One region of the Actinomadura sp. NPDC049753 genome, then DNA from elsewhere that is predicted to be linked to it. Evidence: riboswitches for the same ligand, from Rfam matches in the RefSeq annotation. Region 1 holds a riboswitch; the other holds the start of a gene.

Region 1 (4,619 bases):
GCGCGTCGCGGTGCTGGCCTACCTGCTGCGCCCGGCGGGCTGGACCGGGCTGGTGGAGTCCGCGCGCGAGGAGCTGGCGCGTTCGGCGAGCGCGTCCGAGGAGCAGGAGGCCGAGCGCCGCGTCGCCGCGCTGAAGGCCGAGCTCGCCGCGACCCGCGACGCCCGCGGCGCCGAGCTGGCCAAGCTGCGCGCCGAGCTGCGCGAGACCAAGGCCGAGGTCGCGGAGCTGCGCCGCAAGCTGCACGACGCGCGCACCCGGTTCCGGGCCGCGGAGGAGCGCGCCCACGCGGTCGCGGAGGAGGCCGACCGCGAGCTCGCCGCCGCGCGCGAGTCGACCGCCGCGTCGGAGAAGGAGCTGCGCAGGCTGCGCGCCCGGGCCGCGCGGGCGGAGGAGGCGGCGGAGACCGCCAAGCGGGCCGCGCGGGAGGGGCGCAACGTCGACGACGTGCGCCTGCGGATGCTGCTGGACGCGCTGGTGGACGCGGCGCAGGGCGTCCGCCGGGAGCTGGCCCTGCCCTCCACCATCGGCCGTCCCGCCGACGCGGTCGGCGGGTTGGAGCCGGACCGGCTGGCGCACCGCTCGCTGCCCGGCCGGGCCCTGTCCGACAGCGACCCGCAGCTACTGGACCGGCTGCTGACGCTTCCGCAGGTGCACCTGGTGGTGGACGGCTACAACGTCACCAAGACCGGGTACGGGGAACTGCCGCTGGCCGACCAGCGCAGCCGGCTGCTGTCGGGGCTCGGCGGGCTCGCCGCGCAGACGCGCGCCGAGGTGACGTGCGTGTTCGACGGGGCGGAGCTGGACGCGCCGGTCGCCATCGCGGCGCCGCGCGGGGTGCGGGTGCGGTTCAGCCACCCGGGCCAGACGGCGGACGAGCTGATCGGCGAGCTCGTGCGGGCCGAGCCGCCGGGCCGCTCGGTGGTCGTGGTGTCGTCCGACCGGGAGGTCGCCGACGCCGCGCGGCGCGCCAATGCGCGCCCCTGCCCGTCCTCCCTGCTACTGCGCAGGCTGGGCCGCTCCTAAGACGCCCATAAGGCTCCGATAAGGCAGTCCTCGCGGTATGTGATCATGACGTCACTAAAAGTGGATGATATCGAGAGATGTCAATCAAAGAGTGATGAATCGGTTGTGACGGCTGTTGCCCGTCGCTAATGTCGTCCGCTGACGTCGTGGACGAGAGGGGCGAAACCGACCGTGGCCAATGATCACATCGGGGCACCGGCGCAGCGGCCTGGCCGCAGGGCGGGCTCTGCGGGCACAGGCGTCTCCCGTCGCCTGGCGGCCGTCGCCGGACTGACCGTGGCGGTCTCCCTGACCTGCTCCCCGGTGGTGGCGCACGCCGAGCCCAAGCCGACCCGGGCGCAGGCCCAGAAGACGCTCGACAAGCTCAACGAGAAGATGGACCAGAAGGTCGAGCAGTTCAACCAGAACCGCGAGAAGCTCAAGGTCGCCAAGAAGAAGTTCGACGCCGCGACCAAGGCGAGCAAGCAGGAGCAGGCCAGCTTCGAGGAGCAGCGCTCCAAGATCGCGCAGATGGCGGCCACCGCCTACAAGAACGGTGACTCGACCGACGTCACCGGCTTCGTCGGCAGCAACGACCCGCAGTCGATCCTCGACCAGGCCGCCGTCTTCTCGCACCTGTCGCACGAGCGCAGCTCCCAGCTCACCCAGTTCCTCGCGACCGCCCAGCGGCTCCGCCGCGAGCAGTCCCAGGCGAAGGCCGCTTACGACGAGGTGAAGTCGAAGCAGGACGAGCTGAAGAAGCAGAAGCAGGACCTCGACAAGCAGGTGCAGAAGCAGAAGGCGCTCGTGCGTCGGCTCGGCGGCGGCAGCACGCCCTCCCGCCCGGGCGGCGGCGGCCCCACCGGCGGCACCTACAACGGCCCGGCCAGCGGCCCGGCCCGCGCGGCGCTCGACTTCGCCTACGCCCAGCTCGGCAAGCCCTACTCCTACGGCGCCGAGGGCCCGAGCTCCTACGACTGCTCCGGCCTGACCATGAAGTCCTGGGCCGCCGCGGGCGTCGGCATCACCCGCACCACCAACTCCCAGTACGCCGCGACCAAGCGGGTGGCCAAGAGCAACCTGCAGCCGGGCGACCTGGTGTTCTTCAGCAACCTCGGCCACGTCGGCCTCTACGTGGGCGGCGGCAAGATGATCCACGCCCCGCACACCGGCGACGTCGTCAAGATCAGCGACATCACCTCCGGCTACTACCTGAGCAACTACTACGGCGCCGGACGTCCCTGACGCACCGCCCAGAACCCCCGCCCCACGGGCGGCATCGGGCCTCCATCGACAACGGACCAGGCTTGACCTGGTCCGTTGTTGATTTTGGGGGGGTTTGCCTTCTTTTGGGGTTTTGGTACCTTTGCACCACTCACGGCGCCCTCCAGACGCCGTGGACCCGCGGCGCCCACCCGGCGCCCCGGCCCCACGCGGCGCATCCAGCACCCGCGTGACGGCGGCGCGAGCCACGCGCCGCTCCCCCAAGGCGGCACGCCCCACGTGCCGTCCCGCGGCGCCCGAAGGCGCCGCACGGTCTCGACGCAGACCCGGCCGACCCCGTCCCACCGTGCGCACGCCGCAGCGTGCATGGCGCTGAGCGCGCAGCCGCGGTGACCTACACGGGGCAGGCCCCGGACGGTCCCCGGAGACGGGCCGCCGTCCGCCACAACACAAGGCGCCGCTCGTTCGCACGCGGGAGACAGGTCCCGCGCCGGGCCCCATCTCGCCCCCAGGATCGCAGCGGCAGCGCCGAATCCGCCTCAGCGCGGAACCGGGGACCCATCTGCGCCGGAGTCCGGAGAACCTCTCCGGACGGGCATTCCGGCACCCGGGGTGAATCGGCGCGTCTCTCCCGGCAGTCCGGTGAGAGCCGCCGTAGGGCCACTTCCACGCCCGAACCCGTCAGCTAACCCGGTAGGCGTCTGGAAGAGAAGGAGTGAATCCCGCAGCGTTACCTGGGGCGTGGCCGCCACGCGGCCGCGCCCCCACCCCCCTTTCACTCGGCGGGCGCTCACGCGCCCGCCGAGATTCCCCATCAGAACCGGCGTGCCCGCCCCCCGGGCACGTCACCGCCGAATCCGCGGACCGCCGTGCCCCCGCATGCGCGGCCGCCGTGGAACCGGGGACCCACTGCGTCCTTTTCGGGGTGAATCGGCCTGCCTTCGCGGGCCGTAGGGCGGCTTCCACGCCCGAACCCGTCAGCTAACCCGGTAGGCGGCATGGAAGTCGAGGAGATCCCCCCGTGCCACGCGCGCACTGCAAGAAGACCCCCGGCAGGCATCGCAAGCCGAACCCCCTGTCCCTCACTTGGCGGACGACCGGCGGCGTGATCGTCGGCGCCGCCGTGCTCGGCACCGCCGCCGCCACCGCGCAGGCGTCGGTCCTGCCGTTCGGTTCCACCCCGGCGAGGTCCGCCGCCGCGGCCGACCTGGCCCCCGGCCTGACGGCGCACGGCGGCCCGTCCGGGCGCACGTCCGAGCACGAGTCAGGGACCGCCGGTTCGAAGGCCCCGGCGAAGAAGGACCGGCCCGAGCAGCCGAAGGCGAAGACCTCCGGAAAGGCCGCCGCGAAGACCGCCGCGAAGCCGCGCCCCACCGCCGCGCAGGCCATCGAGCTCGCCCGCTCGCAGGTGGGCGTCGAGGAGGACGGCGGCGGCGAGACCAAGTTCCAGGAGTGGTACATGGCCACGTCCCGCGCACAGGAGACCCTCGCGCGCGACGGCGGCTCCCTCAGCGGCTACGGCGACGCGAACTGGTGCGACATGTTCGTCTCCTGGGTGGGCGAGCAGATCGGCTTCAGCGACCAGGTCGGCAGCGACGCCTGGACGGTCGCCCACGCCCGCTGGTTCCAGGAGCACGGCCGCTGGGGCACCGAGCCGAAGCCCGGCGCGATCGTCTTCTTCGCGTGGGACGGCGGCGAGTCCGTCGACGACATCGAGCACGTCGGCATGGTGGTCAAGAAGGTCGACGACGGCACGATCGAGACCGTCGAGGGCAACACCGACAACGCCGTCCGGATAAAGGAACGTTCCACAGACGTCGTCGTCGGCTACGGCTACCCGGACTACCGGTCGTGACGGCACCCCCCGCCCCGCGCCCTGCATAGGATCGCGCCCATGGAGGAAGGCCCCGGGCAGGAAGCCCCCGTGACGCGGCGCCGGGTTCTCGCCCTCGGCGCGGGCGGGTTCGCCGTCCTCCTCGCCGGAGGGGCCGGCCTGGCCGGCTCGCGCTCCGGCGGCGGGGCGGCGGACGCCGGCGCGCCCGGCTCCCCGTCCGCCGGGACGTTCAGCCCCTCCATGGCCGCCGCCGTCCTCGCCAATCGCGCCGACGCCGTCCGCGAAGGCGACCGCATGGCGTTCCTCGCCACGGTGGGCAACGCCCCCGCCGCCTTCCAGGACACCCAGTCACGCATGTACGGGAACCTCCGGAAGCTTCCCCTGGAAGGCTGGCGGGAGCGCGTCGTCGGCACCGAGGCCGTGGACGGCGAGACCGCCGTCGTCCGCGTCGAGGCGCGCTACAGGCTGCGCGGCTTCGACCGGAGCGACGTGGCCCGCACCCGCTACCTCACGCTGGCCCCGCGGGGCGGGGCGTGGACGATCGTCGGCGACGGGACG
Region 2 (4,619 bases), on a different contig from region 1:
GCGCCCCCACCCTGGTCGTCCACGGAAGCGACGATTTGCTCAACCCCACCGCCAACGCACCCCTGCTCGCTGACCGCATCCCCGACGCCCGGCTACACCTGATCCCCGATGCGCGGCATGCCTACTTCGAGGAGTACCGCACCCACGCCAGCCCCCTCGTCCTGGACTTCCTCACCACCGCGCACAAACCGTGAGCGCCTGCGCAGGCGGCATGTGCGAGGGCGGCCGGAACTAATGGGGCCTGCTACTGAGCGGGTGTGCCGGCCGATGGGGCGAGGCCGGTCATTGCGAGGTCGACGATGGCGCTGATGTGCTCGGCGTCGGCCATGCGGGGGGTGAGCAGCCGCCGGTAGTAGGCGGCGCCGTAGAGCAGTTCGGTGACGAGGACCGGGTCGGCGTCGGAACGGACCTGGCCTTTGCGCTGCGCTGCCCGGATGCGTTCGGCGGCGGCGCCCGCCAGGTGACCGATGAAGTTGTCCCACAAGGCCTGGTGGAGGTCCGGGTCGTGTTGGGCTTCGCCGATCAGTGCGCGGTAGTGCGGGAAGACGTGCGGGTCGCCGAGGATGCGAGAGGCCGCCGCCATCTGTGCCTTGATATCTGCGACGAAGTCCCCGGTGTCGGGGAAGGTCGCGTCCATCTTCCATGTGGACAGGAGGCCGTCCAGCAGCACGGCGGCCTTGGACGGCCACCAGCGGTAGATCGTGTTCTTTCCGACGCCGGCGCGGGCGGCGATGCCCTCGATGCTGACCTTGCGGTACCCGACCTCCTCGCAGAGGTCCATGGCGGCCTTGATGACGGCGTTGGCGGCCTCTTCACTTCGGCGCTCAGGACGTCTGGGTGACATGAGGACAGCATAGCCTTCAGGCGGCACGGAACGTTCCGTATTGACGAGGGGAACGGCGGCGGGCATGCTGAGGCGGCACGGAACGATCCGTGCCGCCATTGAAGGACGAACCCATGAAAGTTGAGTTCACCCACGACATCGCCTGCGTCTGGTCGGCGCTCGGCTACGTCCGCTTCCAGCGGGCCGCCGAGGAGCACCGTGCGGGTGGCGGCGAACTGGAGGTCGTCTTCAGGCCGTACCGGACCGCGGTCTCGCCAGAGGAACCGCCGCCGAGCCGTGGACATCTCCATCTCGTGCCCGCCGCGCGGGTCGAGCAGGTTGCGCGGGCGGCGGCGGCCGACGGCCTGGCGGTGAACCTTGACCGGATCGTGCCCGCCCCCACCGCCGACGCCCACCGGCTCATCGCGCTGGCGGCCGCGCACGGCGCCGCCGAGGACATGACCGCCCGCCTGTACCGCGCCTACTTCAGTGACGGTCTGGACCTCGGCGACGCGAACGTGCTGCGGGGCTTGGCGTCCGCGGCCGGCGTCAGGTGGGACGGCGGGAAAGACGGCGAGCGGCCCCGCGCGGAACCGGCGCGATCCGCTCGCGCGTCCGACCCGCGAGTGCCGGTCTTCCGGTTTCCGGACGGGACGGTCCTCGTCGGAGCCGTGTCGCTCGCCACGCTGAGGAGTGAGTTGATGAGGGCCGACTCGCCGCGCCGACGCTCCAGCAGGAACGCTCACCCGAGTTCTGCTCCGGCGCGACTATGAGGTGGAAGAGTTCCGTGATCTGCCTCCGCGCTCGGCGGTCGGCGCTCGGTCAGCTCAGATCCGTACCTTCAAGGCGACTGGCCATGTAATACACACGAATTAAAGGCAACGGGGGAGCGCTCGGGTGTGATCGTCTTCCTCTGGGGGGAGGGGCGGACAAAAAATCTTGGTTCGGTTTGACTGGACCGCAGCCCCTACGTTGAGGGAGTTTTGGGGAGGCTTTACAGGTCAGCAGGGTCTTTGGGGTGTGCTTGACGAAATATGGGCCCGCTTGAACCTGTTGTGGGTGTGTGACCGACGGGGAAGCCCGTCCGGAGCGCCCGACCAGATCATGAAGGGCGCGTCGAGTCCCTGATCATCAGGACGGCCGATCAAGGCACGTCCGCCGCCGAGTCCGCAGAGCGCCGATCACGGCCAGCGGAGCCGGGGACCCACCGAAACACCGGGGTGAATCCGCACTCCCGCCATGCGCGGGGCCGCGGTAGGGCTACTTCCATGCCCGAACCCGACAGCTAACCCGGTAGGCGGACTGGAAGACCTCAGGAGAACCTTCGCATGACCGCTCGTACCTTCGACCTGACCAAGCGCATGGGCACCCGCGTCGCCGCCGGAGCCGTCCTCTCCCTGGCGAGCGCGTTCGGCCTCGCCTCCCTGGCCCCGTCCGCCCAGGCGGACACCAAGCCCGCGAACACCGTGCAGGTCGCCGCCGCGCCCCAGGCCGGCACCAACGGCGCCAAGACCGCAGGCCAGAGCGCCAACGCCGGCGCCTCCGCGCAGGACGTCATCAAGCTCGCCCGCACGCAGGTCGGCACCCACGAGGACGCCTCGGGCAACAGCAAGTTCAACGACTGGTACGTCGGCTCGCCCCTGGGCGAGCAGAACGCCCACCGCATCGGTTCCAAGAGCGCCTCGGTCTACAAGGGCCAGTCTTGGTGCGACATGTTCGTGTCCTGGCTGGGCCAGCACACCGGCACCAAGGGCATGGGCGCCGACGCCTACACCGTCAGCCACGCCAAGTGGTTCAAGAAGACCGGCCGCTTCGGCCAGACCCCGAAGCCCGGCGCCGTGGTCTTCTTCGCCTGGAACGGCGGCGGCATCAAGGGTGTCGAGCACGTCGGAATCGTCGTCAAGGACAACCACGACGGCACCATCAACACCATCGAGGGCAACACCGGTGACGCGGTGAAGAAGAAGGTCCGCGACACGTCCACCGTCGCCGGCTACGGCTACCCCCAGTACCGGTAAGCCGGGGCCGCTCAGCGGCCCCTCGCCCCGCACCGTCCAGTGGTGCTTCCCCCCTTCTCCCTCCCCCGCGCAATCACACCCACGTCGCGAGCACGCCCACGTGCCGTGCGCCGGATCCGTCATGCCCGAACGGCGGGCCTTACGCCGAAGGCGTGACCCGGCGCCCGGACCACCGAGCAAAGGATGAACATGCAGCAGCGAGTCCTCGACAAGGCCCTCATCGGTACCGCCCTCGCGGGCATGCTGGTCGCGGGCGTGGCGGCCGGGACCGCCCATGAGGCCGCGGCGGACGAGCCGACGGCGCACAAGGTCACCGCGCAGCAGGTCACCGGGCAGAAGGCCATGGGGCAGCAGGTCACCGGGCACAAGGCCACGGGGCGGCAGGTCACCGGCCATCAGGTCACCGGGCAGCAGGTGATCGAGCAGCAGGTGGCCGGGAAGAAGGTCACCGGGAAGAAGGTCACCGGGAAGCGCGACGCGAAGGTCCCCCGCCACACCGCCGGCAAGGTCGCTCCGAAGCGCCACGCCGTCCTGGCGGGCAGCACCACCGCGTCCTACTTCTGGGACGACGGCTCGGGCGTGAACGGCGACACGGGCGCCCCGGCGGGCGGCAAGCCGATGCAGAAGGGCCTGTTCGCCAGCCCGAGCTGGCCTCTGCACACCAAGGTGAAGGTCACCTACAAGGGGCGCAGCGTCACCGGCTTCGTCGGGGACCGCGGGCCGGGCGAGCCGTCGCACCGCGGCGTGATGCTCGACCTCGACACCTACACCTTCCGCCACCTGGTCGACGGCAAGAAGCCGAAGAGCAAGTACAACACGGGTACCTCGGCGGGCCACCTGAAGGGCGTCAAGTACGAGATCCTGTCCTGGGGCCACGGCGCCGGCAAGAAGGGCGCCCCGAAGCCCCTCGGCTGATCAGTCCGTCCAGGTGACCCCCTCCTAGCCTCACCACAGACCCCGCTCCCGTCCTCGGGCGAGAGCGGGGTCTGTCACGTCCGGGGGAGATGTGAGGCGCTGCTAAAACCGGCCGCCCAGGACGGCATGTTAGGACTGGGGTAGGGCACCATCCGGGCGCTCTTGGGCGAGGGAGTACCAATGGGCTTCGACGTTAGGGCGATCCGGGTAGTGGCCTGCGACATCTTCGGGACGACCGTCGACTGGCGGACAGGGGTCGCCGGCCAGGTGGCAGTGATCGCTGCGGAGCGCGGTGTCGCGTTGGAGAGCGAGGCCTTCGCCGACGATTGGCGCGAGCGGTACCTCCCGTCCATGCAGCGGGTCAGCAGCGGGGAACGGGAGTGGGCGTACCTCGACACGCTGCACCGGGAGTCGCTCGACGAGCTGCTGGAGCTGCACGGCGTTGCGGACGCCTTCGACGAGACCGCGCGGCGGCGGCTCGTCCGGGCCTGGCATCGCCTGCCCGCGTGGGACGACTCGGTGGACGGCCTGGCACGGCTGCGGGAGAGGTATGTGGTGGCGGCGCTGTCCAACGGCGGGTTCGCCCTGCTGACGCACCTGATCAAGGGGGCGGGGCTGCCGTTCGACTGCGTCCTGTCAGCGGAGCTCGCCCGCACGTACAAGCCCGAGCCGGAGGCGTACCTGACAGCAGTGCGGCTGCTGGACGTGGAACCGGCGGAGGTGCTGATGGTCGCCGCGCACAAGTGGGACATCGACGGCGCCAGGGGAGCCGGGCTCGCCGCCGCCTTCCTGGAGCGTCCACTGGAGAAGGGGCCCTCTCTCACCGCCGACCGGGCGGACGACGTGGAAAGCGACCTGGTCGT

The links. Region 1 has a riboswitch for cyclic di-AMP ahead of AB0K37_RS24405 (CHAP domain-containing protein). Riboswitches for the same ligand answer to the same signal wherever they lie in the genome.
Region 2: it holds a riboswitch for cyclic di-AMP, as region 1 does, so the genes downstream of both, AB0K37_RS06355 (CHAP domain-containing protein) here and AB0K37_RS24405 (CHAP domain-containing protein) in region 1, are expected to answer to the same signal.

Annotation. Positions count from the first base shown of each region.
Region 1 is NZ_JBFARL010000101.1:17,099-21,717, reverse strand. Features, by position in the region: gene AB0K37_RS24415 (NYN domain-containing protein) at 1-1,024, shown strand, start outside; gene AB0K37_RS24410 (NlpC/P60 family protein) at 1,301-2,248, shown strand; cyclic di-AMP (ydaO/yuaA leader) riboswitch at 2,744-2,942, shown strand; cyclic di-AMP (ydaO/yuaA leader) riboswitch at 3,067-3,239, shown strand; gene AB0K37_RS24405 (CHAP domain-containing protein) at 3,249-4,082, shown strand; gene AB0K37_RS24400 (hypothetical protein) at 4,122-4,619, shown strand, end outside.
Region 2 is NZ_JBFARL010000014.1:37,883-42,501, reverse strand. Features, by position in the region: gene AB0K37_RS06370 (alpha/beta hydrolase) at 1-194, shown strand, start outside; gene AB0K37_RS06365 (TetR/AcrR family transcriptional regulator) at 245-844, opposite strand; gene AB0K37_RS06360 (DsbA family protein) at 958-1,596, shown strand; cyclic di-AMP (ydaO/yuaA leader) riboswitch at 1,989-2,137, shown strand; gene AB0K37_RS06355 (CHAP domain-containing protein) at 2,152-2,841, shown strand; gene AB0K37_RS06350 (hypothetical protein) at 3,031-3,756, shown strand; gene AB0K37_RS06345 (haloacid dehalogenase type II) at 3,937-4,619, shown strand, end outside.